DNA from 3 places in the Streptomyces sp. NPDC127595 genome. Region 3 is predicted to be linked to each of the others. Evidence: riboswitches for the same ligand, from Rfam matches in the RefSeq annotation. Region 3 holds a riboswitch; each other region holds the start of a gene.

The links. A riboswitch is a leader RNA that binds a small molecule or an ion and turns the genes downstream of it on or off. The one in region 3 is predicted to bind S-adenosylmethionine.
Region 1: linked by a shared signal. The riboswitch ahead of ACFVKT_RS03960 (amino acid ABC transporter permease) and the one ahead of ACFVKT_RS33680 (aminotransferase class V-fold PLP-dependent enzyme) in region 3 are both predicted to bind S-adenosylmethionine.
Region 2: linked by a shared signal. The riboswitch ahead of ACFVKT_RS10280 (ABC transporter substrate-binding protein) and the one ahead of ACFVKT_RS33680 (aminotransferase class V-fold PLP-dependent enzyme) in region 3 are both predicted to bind S-adenosylmethionine.

Annotation. Positions count from the first base shown of each region.
Region 1 is NZ_JBHXWK010000001.1:931,951-936,223, reverse strand. Features, by position in the region: gene ACFVKT_RS03970 (transporter substrate-binding domain-containing protein) at 1-171, opposite strand, end outside; gene ACFVKT_RS03965 (amino acid ABC transporter ATP-binding protein) at 288-1,112, opposite strand; gene ACFVKT_RS03960 (amino acid ABC transporter permease) at 1,109-2,113, opposite strand; SAM riboswitch class IV at 2,450-2,557, opposite strand; SAM riboswitch class IV at 2,686-2,831, shown strand; gene ACFVKT_RS03955 (putative leader peptide) at 2,868-2,933, shown strand; gene ACFVKT_RS03950 (glutathione S-transferase C-terminal domain-containing protein) at 3,026-3,805, shown strand; gene ACFVKT_RS03945 (peptidoglycan-binding protein) at 3,819-4,273, opposite strand, start outside.
Region 2 is NZ_JBHXWK010000002.1:831,273-835,545, reverse strand. Features, by position in the region: gene ACFVKT_RS10290 (class I SAM-dependent methyltransferase) at 1-48, opposite strand, end outside; gene ACFVKT_RS10285 (YoaK family protein) at 335-1,219, opposite strand; SAM riboswitch class IV at 1,566-1,675, shown strand; gene ACFVKT_RS10280 (ABC transporter substrate-binding protein) at 2,044-3,666, shown strand; gene ACFVKT_RS10275 (ABC transporter permease) at 3,729-4,273, shown strand, end outside.
Region 3 is NZ_JBHXWK010000013.1:204,829-209,101, forward strand. Features, by position in the region: gene ACFVKT_RS33675 (PQQ-binding-like beta-propeller repeat protein) at 1-728, opposite strand, end outside; gene ACFVKT_RS33680 (aminotransferase class V-fold PLP-dependent enzyme) at 798-2,159, opposite strand; SAM riboswitch class IV at 2,346-2,462, opposite strand; gene trpD (anthranilate phosphoribosyltransferase) at 2,632-3,696, opposite strand; gene ACFVKT_RS33690 (cytochrome bc complex cytochrome b subunit) at 3,853-4,273, opposite strand, start outside.

The DNA.
Region 1 (4,273 bases), on a different contig from region 3:
CGCGGCACCGTTGGACAGTGCGCCCACGGTGACCGTCCCGGTCTCTGCGTCGGTCTTGGTGGCCGCGTCGCTGTCACCCCCGCACGCCGCGAGCCCGGTGGCGAGAGTGACGACGGCGGTGCCCGCGGTGAGACCGCGAAGGAGCCTGCTTCGGAAACGGAGGGTACGCATGGCTTTTCCTTGTTCGGTGAGCGGATGTGGTGAGGTGCGGTGTGTGTGGGGGGCGAACCCGGCGGCGGGTCGCGGGTCAAGAGGGTGAGCGGGGGGCAGGGAAACGGCCGGAGGGATCAGAGCACCTTGCTCAGAAAGTCCCTGGTCCGTTCGTTCTTCGGGTGGTCGAGCACCTCGGCGGGCGAGCCCTGTTCGACGATCCGGCCGCCGTCCATGAAGACGACCTGGTCGGCGATCTCACGGGCGAAGCCGATCTCGTGGGTGACGATGACGAGAGTGGTGCCACCGGCGGCCAGGTCCTTGATGACCTCCAGCACCTCACCGACCAGTTCGGGGTCGAGCGCGGAGGTGGGTTCGTCGAAGAGGATCACTCCGGGCCGCAGGGCGAGGGCGCGCGCGATGGCCACCCGCTGCTGCTGACCGCCCGACAACTGGCGTGGATAGGCGTCGGTCTTGTCGTGCAGTCCCACCCGGTCGAGCAGTTCGCGCCCAAGCTTCTCGGCCTCGGGCTTCTTCAGCAGGCCGGTCGCGACCGGGGCGGCCGCCACGTTGTCCAGCACCGTCAGATGCGGAAACAGGTTGAAGTTCTGGAAGACGAAGCCGATCCGGCTGCGCTGAGCCAGGATCGCCCGCTCGCTCAGCTCCTTGAGCCTCCCCCAGCCTTCGGCCGGGGGGACCCCCGTCGCGCTGCGCTTGCCGTGCCGACGTACGCCGATCAGCTCGCCGTTCAAGCTGACATGCCCGATCTCGGGCTTCTCCAGGTGGTTGATCACCCGCAGGAGGGTCGACTTGCCGGAGCCGGACGGTCCGAGGATCACCGTGACCTCACCGGGCCTGACCGTCAAGTCGACGCCGTCCAGTACCCGATGGGTGCCGTACCACTTGTGCACGTCGTGGACCTCGACGGCGGCCGGGCGTGTCCCGAGCGGGTCGGTGGTCATATCGCCGCCTCCTTCCTGACCCGGGCCCGCAGGTCACGCAGCCCGGTCCGCACCTTCTGCAACGGAGTCGGCGGAAGGGTGCGCAGCGCGCCCCGCGAGTAGTACCGCTCGACGTAGAACTGGATGACGGACACGACGCTGGTCAGGATCAAGTACCAGACAGTGGCGACCAGCAGCAGCGGCACGATGTCGCCCGGGTAGGTGCTGCCCATGCTCTGCACCGACCCGAACAGGTCGAGGAGCGACACGTAGAAGACCAGCGAAGTGCCCTTGATCAGGCCTATCAGCTGGTTGACGTAGTTGGGGGTGATGGACCGCAGCGCCTGTGGGAAGACGATTTTCGTGAACTGGTAGCCCTTCGGCAGACCGAGTGCGGAGGCTGCCTCGTGCTGGCCCTGGTCGACCGAGAGGATGCCGCCGCGCACCACTTCGGCGGCGTAGGCCGCCTCATTGAGGCTCAGTCCGATGACCGCGACGACCATGTCGGTGGCGAGCCGGGACTCGTCGAAGGAGAAGAAGGCGGGGCCGAACGGCACACCGAGGCTCAGCGTCTTGTAGAGCGCACTGAAGTTGTAGAGGAACAGCAGGACCACGATCAGCGGCACCGATCGGAACAGCCATATGTAGACCCAGCTGACGGCACGCAGCACCGGGCTTCGCGAGAGCCTTGCCAGCGCGAGCAGGATCCCGCCGAGCAGTCCCAGCACGGCGCTGTACGCCGTCACTTCGAGGGTGATGAGCAGACCGTCGAGGATCGTCGGCCGAAGGAACCAGTATCCGAAGCGGCCCCATTGGAAGAACGGATTGGACACGAGTCCGTGCCCGATCTGGGCAACCAGCACCAGCACGACGGCCGTGATGATCCAGCGGCCCGGCCGACGCAGCGGCAGGACCCGCTGAGCCGCCAACGGGCCTGGTGGGGAAGAGGAGTCGGGGCGGGGCGGCGCCCCGGCCGGTGGCGCTGATCCGGAAGACACGGCAAAGCCGGGTTTTGGGCTCATAGGGGACTCCAGCGGAATCGGACAGCCCGGACCACGGATACGGCCACGGCACGCCTGAGCCGGGAAGGCTCTGCGGAACGAAGCACGCGGGGGCGCGCGGAACGGGGGCTGAGCGGGGCGGGGAAGGGGACGACCGCGACAGAGGCGGTCGTCAAGGATTCAGAAAGCCGTCAGCCCTGACAGAGGGCGTGGCACGAAGCGCTACAGAGCGCGCTGTTGACGCGGAGCAGATCGACAGAACGGTTCGCGCACAGCCGGACACCCCTGAGGCGCCGCCATGCGGCCGTCCCCTGAGTTGTGTGCATCGACGTCACCGTTGCTTCTCCGGCTCGTGGAGCCTCGCGCTTACCGAAATGTTCCGGTCCGGTCGTCACCTGGGGCACCCCACCGCGACGCGAGGGTTGCCGGCCAGCAAGCCAGGGCTTGACGCTGACACTCATGACCGATCTGCGGCAAAAGGTAGCCACGCCCAGAATCGAAAGTCAACGGCCGCGGACCGGATGACCACCTGGTGAGACTGCGCCGGAGGCCTTCTTGACGGCCTCACGGAGCGCACCGACACTGACGGGGACGGTCACGATTGTCAGCGCCCTTCGGGCAGGTTTCTCCTGTCTGTCGGGTCATCGGCCCCGGCTCGCTGGCAGGCAACCCTTCCACCGCGACGGGGTGCCCCGGGTGACGACCGGGTTCCGCCGGTGCGGCGGGACAAGCGTGGTCTCGCGTCTCGCGAGCCCCGAGTGTGGGACAGGTGGGAATGGCCAACAGCGGTTTGACGAGGCGCCTGCACATCGATCTGTTGCGTGTCTCCAGCGCCTACTAGTCCGAGCGATCCGGACCGGTACGTAGCGCAGTCACTCCGTTTTGCCGCGGTGCCCACAAGGTGGCCGTGGCCTCGTCGTCCCATGGAGAGTCATGTCCGAGACAATCTCGCACGCCTCAAACACCGGTACGTCCACCGCCTGTACCTCGACTCCGTGTGTCCCCGGCTCACTTGACGCGGTCCCTCACCCCCGGATCGCCGCCACGCCGTCTGCACGCCCGCACCGTTTCCGCAGCCGTATCGGAGTGGGTCTCGCCGGCGGCTTCTACCCGGCCCCGCACCGCTACGAGCTGTACCTGTCCGAGCACTGTCCCCTCTCGCTGCGGGTCTCCATCACCCACGGCCTGCTGGGTCTCAAGGACTCGGTCGCCACCACGCTGCTGGCGCTCCCCGCCGACACCCCCTCCGCGTTCGCCTCACTGCGCGGGGCGTACGAGGCCACCTGGCACCACTACGACGGTCCACTGACCGCCCCCGCGCTGTGCGACCGGTGGAGCGGACGCGTCGTCAGCAACCACACGCCCGACATCCTGCGCGACCTGGGCGACCTCTTCGCCGACCGCGCCGGTTCCTGCCACTCCCCGCTCCGCCCGTCGGAACTCGCCGCGGACATCGACTCCCTGCGCGACCTCCTCGACCGGGATGTCACCCCGGGCGCACCGACTGCGCAACGGTCGGCGGCTCTCGACCTGCTGAACCGTCAACTCGCCTCCGGCCCCTACGCGTTGGGCAAGGAACTGACCGCGGCGGATGTGGACCTCTGGGTCGCCCTGGTCCAACTCGAAGCGGTCCAGGACCTGTCCTCGTACGGACTCCTCCAGGACTACGTGCGACGCCTCGACGCCCACCCGGCCTTCCATCGCCACCTGTAGGCAGGCGTTTTCCTCAGGTACGGGATTCCAGGGCGGCCCGGGTGTCGTTGCCGTAGACGCCCGTCTCGTCGCCCCGGATCCCGTACCAGAGCTGGAAGCGGGCCACGGCCGCGGTGAGCGTGGGGTCGTAGGTTCCGCTCGTGGCGCCGCTCTCGTACACGTCCGGGATATGGAGCAGCCGTTCCTGGAGTTCCGTCACGTCGGGGCCGCTGTCTCCCTCCCGGAGGGTGCCGGTGCCGTCCGGGTCGGCGGCGCCGGAAGGTACCCGGGCGGACGGGACGGCCCCGGCCTGCGATGAGCGGTCACCGCCGGGCACCAGCATGGCCAGGGCGAATCCGACCAGCGCGGCCGCCGCCACCGCACCGACAACCGCGGCCCGGCTCAGGCCAGTGGTGTGCCCGGGCGCGGGTTCACGCGCAGGCGGCGCCGCGGGCTTCGTGTCCTCGCCGGCGGCATAGTTCTCGCCGG
Region 2 (4,273 bases), on a different contig from region 3:
CAGCCGGGGAGGCGGTTGAGTTGTCGTCCGCGAAGTACCGTCGATCATCGCACCATTGTGCGGTATGGCAGGTCGTTGCCGGCGAGCCCATGAGCCACGGGTCTCCGTGACGCCGCGGCTGTCGTTGCGGAGGGAGCAGGGGGCCCACGGGGACAAGAGGCCAAGGGTCTCGGCGAAGCCGCGATGAGCGGGTGCCGCCGTCCAAGGGCGGCGGCACCTGCTCGTCATGGGACGCGGGGCCGCTGAATGGACGAGCCGGTACGACCGTCATGTGGGCCGTACCGGCCCGAGGCCGGGATCCCGCTCGTCGGCGCTCCAACCGCTCCCCCGCGCTCTATCGCGAAGGCTTCTGACTCAGCGCGGGTTTCTGCTTCAGCGTCACGGAGGCGATCGCGATGACGACTGCGATCACGACCACTGGCACCAGCGGCGCGTAGGTGTGCGCGTGGCTGAGCATCCAGTCTCCGACGAAAGCGCCGGCCACCATGCCGACCAGGACCCCGGTCAGGCGACGTGCGGCGGCGGGCTTGAGAGTCCAGGTGGTGATACCGGAAACCCAGCTGATGAAGGTGGCCGTGGCCGCCGTGGTGGAAATGCCCGGCACATGGAGCGACCGAACGGCATTCATCTGCAGGCCCATCGCAAAGGCATTGAGGGCGACCAGAATGTTGGACACAAGGCTGGACGGAGATGTCGCCATCCACACGATGAGGAATCCGACCTGCGCCACCGTCGCGACGCAGAGCGCGATGGAGACACGGCGCGGCCAGGCTTCGAAGATCTCGGAGTCCTCCTTCTCCTCGTCGCCGTTGAACGCGGTCAGGATCCGTGTTGCCAGCGCGGCCCCCACGGCGAACGCGGCAAGGGAAATCACCACGCGAACGGGGTCCGGGCCGGCGGGCGGCCGCGTACCGGCTACACCAAGGCCGAGAAATACCAGGTTCCCGGTCTGGAACGCCGTGAAGACCTTCCCGAAGGAGAGAAAGCAGATTGCTTCGAAGACTCCTGACGAGAACGCCAGGGCGACAAGGAGCCGGTCTCGAATCGCCAGCAACTCCGGCGCCGCGTGCGCGGCTGCCAGGTCCACACGCCGGTCATCCACGGGTTCGGCTCCTCCGCCGCCCCGGACCGGCAAGGTCGGGGTGACAGGCTGAGCGTCCCGAGAACGTTCCAGTCGGGACAGCCGGCCATGGCTGTTCTGCAGGCTGCTCCATTGCATGCCTTTCCCTCCAAGCGCCAAGAGTCGGGAACTCACCCCGACTAGTTGCTAGGTACACATTTATCTCCCACGTTCAGGATGTGACCACATCAGGGATAAAGCCACATATTTGGGCGAAACCTTACTCAGGTTTCAGCAAAGATCTACGAAGGCCATCTGGAATGAAGAAACAGACAGAGCCGACGACTTCTTGAGCGGGGGCTCCTCGGACGCCGACCGGCACCTGACCAGGAGAGTTCGGCCGGGCGTTCCCGAGCCATGCGCAGCTCGGTCCGCCGTGCCGTACGTGGTCCAACTCCTCTGTCCCCATTGACGGATCATGGCGACGCTGGTTAGCGTTCCAAGCGGCATTGAGTGTCAGCGTCAAGCCCTGGCTCGTTGATCGGCAACCCTCCACCGCGGTGGGGTGCTCCAGGTGAAAGCCCGGCGGGGTCATCGACCCCGCAAGCGCGTGGCCCCTTGACCGGGCCTGAGATCGGGAGGACCAGCGTGCCGTACAGCAGTGATCTGAACGCCTCGATCGCGGCCGCTGCCGTGTTCTCCGGATTCTCCCGCCGACGCCACATCGACCTGCAGCTCTTCACCAGCTGTCTGTGTCACGGCTGAGTGCGATCCTGCCTCCCGCCCTCCTGAGTGACGCTCGCCGACGGCTTTGACGCCGTGGGCGGCTCCCTGCGGGCTCTCACAACGCTGTCGGAGTCCGCGGTGCCGTCACGCCTTCGTCGGCACTTTCCCCCTTGGCACCTTCCGAACATTCCCGCCACGCATCGCCATCGTCTCCACAGGCACGTGCGTGGTGACTTTGGAGTAGGAGAACCCGTTCCGTGAGATCGCATCCGGATTCCCGACCCACCCGGTGGGCGGCACTCGCCGCACTTGTGACAAGCAGCCTCCTGCTGAGTGCCTGCACGTCGAGCGACAGCGACAGCTCGACGAGCGACAGCGGCCCGGCCAAGTCGGGTGGCACACTGACCTTCGCGGTGGGCTCCGACGTGGGTTGCGTGGATCCGCAGCAGGTGGCCAGCAACGACACCATCTACTCCCTGCGCCAGATCGTGGACTCCCTGACCGACCAGGATCCCAAGACCGGCAAAATCGTGCCGTGGCTGGCGAAGAGCTGGGACATCAGCTCCGACGCGACCACGTTCACCTTCCACCTGCGGTCGGGTGTCACCTTCAGCGACGGAACACCGCTGACCGCGCAGGTGGTGAAGGACAACTTCGACGCGGTGCCGAAGCTCGGCGCCCTGGGGACGCTGGCCCAGGGGTACTTGAGCGGCGTGGACAGCACCACCGTGGTCGACCCGCTCACGGTGCGGGTCAAGTTCCAGCAGCCGAACGCGCAGTTCCTCCAGGCCACGTCAACGCACTCGCTGGGTATCGAGTCGTCGGCGAGTGCGAAGCAGAGCCCGCAGGAGAAGTGCAGCAAGGGTGTGGTCGGATCCGGACCGTTCGTGCTGCAGAGTTACGTCCAGAACCAGTCGATCAACTTGACCAAACGCAGCAAGTACGCCTGGGGTTCGTCGCTGTGGGCAAAGCAGGGCGAGGCGTACCTGGACAAGCTGGTGTTCAAGGTCGTGCCCGAGGCGGGGGTGCGCACCGGGAGCCTGCAGTCCGGTCAGGTGGACGCGATCAGCAGCGTCGGCAAGGCCAACGAGGCAGCGCTCGCAGGCGGCCAGGTGAACCTGCAACGGCGGGCCAATCCCGGTGCGGTGTTCAACCTGGCGCTCAACAACTCGCGTCCGCTGCTGAAGGACGTGAAGGTGCGTCAGGCGCTCCTTTTCGCCATCGACCGCCAGCAGATCGTCGACACCGTGTACCCGACCGGCACCCGACCGGCGACCAGCATCCTTGCTTACACCACACCGGACTACGCGGACCAGGGCTCGGACCTGGCCTTCGACGCTACGAAGGCGAAATCCCTGCTGGACTCGGCCGGCTGGAAAACCGGCAGTGACGGTATCCGGGCGAAGGACGGCACCAAGCTGCGCCTGAATGTCAGGTGGTTCGCCAACGCGGCCACGAACCAGCCTGCGCTGGAGCTGATCCAGCAGCAGCTCAAGGCCGTCGGTGTCGACGTGGTCCTCAACGAGACGCAGACCGCCCAGTTCGCCACCGTGCTGCAGTCCGGCGACTTCGACGCGTCGTGGGGCAACCTGACCCGCGCCGACCCGGACATCCTGCGCACTCAGTACTCCACCGAGCTGGCGAACCTCTACCACCTGCCGACGGGCCCGCTGGACTCGGCGCTGACCCAGCAGGCGTCAACCGCCGACGCGGCCAAGCGAAAGGAACTGGTCGACCAGGCGCAGCAGTTGATCGTGCGGAACGCCTACGTCATCCCCGTGGTGGAGCTGCAGACCCAACTGGGGGTGTCGAAGAAGGTGCACGACCTCAAGTTCGATGCCTCCAGCCGGATCCAGCTCCACGACACCTGGATCGGCTAGCAACCGGTGGATGCGCGACGGAGCGTCCGATCCGGGCGCCGGCAGCAGGAGGTGCGCAGGGAATGCGTCGCTATGTGATCAAGCGCCTTGCACAGGCGCTCGGGGTGCTGTGGGCGGCGTACACGGTGTCGTTCTTCGTACTGAACTATCTGCCCGGTGATCCGGTCTCGGCGATGGCCGGTGCCGGAGCGGACTCGGGCCAGATCGATCCGGCGCAGATCGCCGCGCTCCGGCACGAGTACGGCTTCGACAAACCGGTGCTGGTGCAGTACGCCGACTATCTCGGCAACGCGGTGCGCGGTGACTTCGGGGACTCGGTCTCCACCGGCCGGCCGGTCACCTCGACCCTGGCCGACGCGCTGCCGCAGACGCTGCAGTTGACCGGAGCGGCGCTGCTGCTCGCCGTGGTCATGGGCGGCGGACTGGCGATGCTGGCGACCTACACCACGCAGCGGTGGCTGCGACAGCTGTTGCTGTCGTTGCCGCCGCTGGGGGTGTCGGTGCCGACCTTCTGGGTCGGGCTGGTGCTCGTGGAGCTGTTCTCCTTCCGGGCGCGGTGGTTCCCCGCGTTCGGCAACGACGGGCTGCCGGGGCTGGTGCTGCCCGC
Region 3 (4,273 bases):
GGGAGCACGCGCGCCGGAACTCCGGAGAGATCGAAGTCCCGGGTTACGATGCGCAGCAGGATGACCGAGTCCTGGCCCTCCCCGAAGGGCTCGCGGCCGCTCGACGCGTAGGCGAGCACAGCGCCCAGCGCGAAGACGTCACTCGGCGGCCCGACCTCGGAACCGTTGCGTATCTGCTCGGGCGAGACGTATCCGACCGAGCCGACCATGGTGCCGGTGCGGGTCATCGCCGTCGCCTCCAGCGCCCGTACGATCCCGAAGTCGATGACCCGCGGACCGTCCGGCGCCAGCAGGATGTTGGACGGCTTGAGGTCACGGTGCACCATGCCCTTGGCGTGGATCGCGGCGAGGGCCTCGCCCAGTGCGGCCGCGAAGGTGAGCACCGCGTCCTCGTCCAGCGGCCCGCCGTCGAGCACCGCGTCGCGCAGGTTCGGCCCCTCGACGAACTCCGTTGCCATCCAAGGCCGTTCGCCCTCGGGGTCGGCGTCGACCACGCGCGCGGTGTACGTCCCCGTACCGCCGACGGTCTGCGCGGCCCGCACCTCCTGGCGGAACCGGGCGCGGAAAGTACGGTCCTCCGCGTGCTCGGCCCGCACCACCTTCACGGCCAGCCGGAGCCCGGCCCGCGACTCGGCGAGATAGACCTCGCCCATGCCGCCCGCACCGAGCCGCCCGAGCACCTCGTACGGACCGATCCGCCGTGGATCCGTCTCCCGCAGCGCCTGCACTCCCCGTGACTCCCCTGTTCGCCGTACGGCCGCCGAAGGGAGCGTATACGCCGTGCTCCTGTCAGGCGATCACACGGCGGGAACGCAACGCCCGTCCTGTGTGCGGTAGTTCCACTTCGCGCCGTCCCGGACGAGCTCCTTGACGGCGCGCACGAAACGCTCGACGTGCTCGTCCGGGGTGCCCGCGCCGAAGCTGACACGGATGGCGTTGAGGGACTTCTCGCCGGGCGCGGCCTCGGGAGCGCCGCACTCGCCCTGGGTCTCCGGGTCGCTGCCGAGCAGGGTCCTGACCAGCGGGTGGGCACAGAACAGACCGTCGCGCACCCCGATGCCGTACTCGGCGGACAGCGCGGCCGCGAAGTGCGAGCTGTTCCAGCCCTCCACGACGAAGGAGATGACGCCGACGCGCGGGGCGTCGTCGCCGAAGAGCGAGAGGACCCTGACCTCGGGCACCTCGGCGAGACCCGCGCGGACCGTGTCGATCAGCCGCTGCTCACGGGCGACGAGGGTGTCGAAGCCCGCCTCGGTGAGCGCCTTGCAGGCGGAGGCGATCGAGTAGACGCCGATCACGTTCGGCGAACCGGCCTCGTGCCGGGCGGCGCTCTCGTGCCACTCCACGTCCACGCCGCCGTCCGTACGCCGCGACACCTTGCGGCTGGCCCCACCGCCCGCCAGGTACGGCTCGGCCTCGCGCAGCCAGTCGGAGCGGCCGGCGAGGACACCGGAGCCGAAGGGGGCGTACAGCTTGTGCCCGGAGAAGGCGACCCAGTCGACGTCGAGGTCGCGCACCGACACCGGGTGGTGCGGGGCGAGCTGCGCGGCGTCGAGGACGATGCGAGCACCGTGCGCGTGCGCGGCCGCGGCCAGCTCACGCACCGGCCACAGCTCACCGGTGACGTTCGAGGCGCCCGTGACACAGACGAGGGCCGGGCCCTGGGGGTCGCGGTCACCGAGCGCGCGCTCCAGGGTCGCGACGGCCTCCCCCGGCGTACGCGGGGCGTTCAGGTACGTCACCCGCGCGTCCCGCCAGGGCAGCAGCGAGGCGTGGTGCTCGGTCTCGAAGACGAAGACCTGGCAGTCGGCCGGCAGGGCGGCGGCGAGCAGGTTGAGCGAGTCGGTGGTCGACCGGGTGAAGACGACCTGGTCGTCGTCACGGCAGTCCAGGAACTCGGCGACGGTGGTGCGGGAGTTCTCGAAGAGGTCGGTGGAGAGCTGGGACAGGTACCCGGCGCCACGGTGCACGCTGCCGTAGTACGGGGCGTACGCGGCCACGTCGTCCCACACGCGCTGGAGGGCCGGAGCGCTGGCGGCGTAGTCGAGGGCGGCGTACGTGACCTCGCCACCGGTGACGAGCGGGACGGTGACATCCCGGCCCAGAACGGGCAGCTGGGTACAAACAGCCTGGTCGGCGGCAACGGTGGAGACAGACATGGCGAACTCCTGTGAGACTCAGGGAAATCACCGCGCGAGCCGGTCCATGGAGGTGGCGCTCAGCGCGGCAAAGGGTGAAAGGGACAGGCGGAAGAGGGGCTCTGCGCCCTATCGCATTCGCTTGCTCACAGAAGGCTCCCTCGAATGACCAGGACCCCTGGGCCTTTACCACTCAGAAGAGGGAGGGGTCCGCGCTTGCCGCAGACCTCGCTGCCTACGGCCTGGTCTTCACCCGGGGCACCCCGCCACGGACGGAGGGTTGCCGGACAGTCGGCCGGGGCCTCATGACTGTCACTCATGACCTGCCGAAAAAACTAACCGAACTGATCGCGACGGCGCAACCCGTGTCCGGATCCCGGAACGCGAAACGGGCCGGAACACGAAAGAGGCCGGACGGAAGGCGGAAAGGGCCGGACCACTTCGGCCCAGCCCTATCGAGCCGGCCCGGCCCCCCTTCGAACCGCCTCGCAGGCTACGCGTTGGTCGCCGCCACCCACCGCTCCAGCGTCCGCTTCGCCGCCCCCGAGTCGACGGCCTCCGCCGCCTCCGCCATCCCCGCGCGGATCTGCTCCGCGAGCGACCCGTCACCCGGCGACAGAGCCACCAGCGCCGCCGCCGAGTTCAGCAGTACGGCGTCCCGCACCGGCCCCGTCTCTCCGTCGAGGAGCCGCCGGGCCACGTCGGCGTTGTACGTGGAGTCCGCGCCCCGCAATGCCTCGATCGGGACCAGGTCGATACCGACGTCCCTCGGGTCGAAGGTCTCCTCGGTGACCTTTCCGTCCCGTACGACCCACACCCGGGACGTGGAGGTGATGGTCAGCTCATCGAGCCCGTCGTCGCCGCGGAAGACCAGCGAGGAGTTGCCGCGCTCGGCGAAGACTCCCGCCACGATGGGCGCCATGCGGGGGTCCGCGACACCGACCGCCTGCGCCTTCACCCGTGCCGGGTTCGTCAGCGGGCCGAGCGCGTTGAAGACCGTACGGATGCCCAACTGCCCACGTGCGGCGCCCACATGACGTAGCGCCGGGTGGAACTTCACCGCGAAGCAGAAGGTGATGCCGGCCTCCTCGGCCACCTCGGCCACCCGCTTGGTCGTCAGCTGCAGATTGACCCCGAGCTTCTCCAGGACGTCGGACGCGCCGGAGGCCGAGGAAGCGGCCCGGTTGCCGTGCTTGACGACCTTCGCGCCCGTCCCGGCGATGACGATCGCCGACATGGTGGAGATGTTGACGGTCTTGGCCCCGTCGCCGCCCGTACCGACGATGTCGACGGTCTTCCCCGGCACCTCGATCACATTGGCGTGCTCGTACATCATCCGTACCAGCCCGGTGATCTCCTCGACGGTCTCTCCCTTGGCCCGCAGCGCCACCGCGAACCCGGCGATCTGCGCGTCGGTCGCCTCACCGCGCATCATCAGGTTCATCGCCCAGGCGGTGTCGTCCGCACTCAGGTCACGGCCGTCGAGCAGACCGTTCAGCAACCTGGGCCAGGAACGGTCCGCCGCGGTGTCGCCTCCAGCGGGGTTCACAGCGCTCATGGTCGCTCCTGGGGTTCTCAGAGAGGTACGCGGGTGGGCTCGCCCCCATACGCAGGGGGCGAGTCCACCCTATCCAGCCCTGGAGACGGCAAAGAGCCCCGTCCATGCAATGGACGGGGCTCCAGCCGTGGCGATCAGCGAGGATCGTAGGGGTGATCAGTGGTGGCCGTGGCCGCTCGTGATCTCCTTGTACTCCTCGACGGTGGGCTTGGGGATCTGGTTGTCCTCCCCGTAGTAGCCCTTGCTGAGCTTGGCACGCAGCTTCTGCGAGCCCTTCACCTTGCGCTCGACACCGTTCTCGTCGACCGGCGCGCCGATCTCGGCAGGCTGGTACTGCTCGTGCGCGGTGAGCGTGTGCAGAGCCTCCTGGCTGAGCGGCTCGTGGATCTCGACGAACTCACCGTGCGGCAGGCGCTTGATGATGCCCGACTCGCGGCCGTGCAGCACCTTGTCCCGGTCCCGGCGCTGAAGGCCGAGGCAGATCCGCTTGGTGGCGATGAACGCGAGGACCGGCGCCACGAAGAAGGCGATGCGCACGAACCAGGTGATCGAGTTGATCGACAGGTGGAAGTGCGTG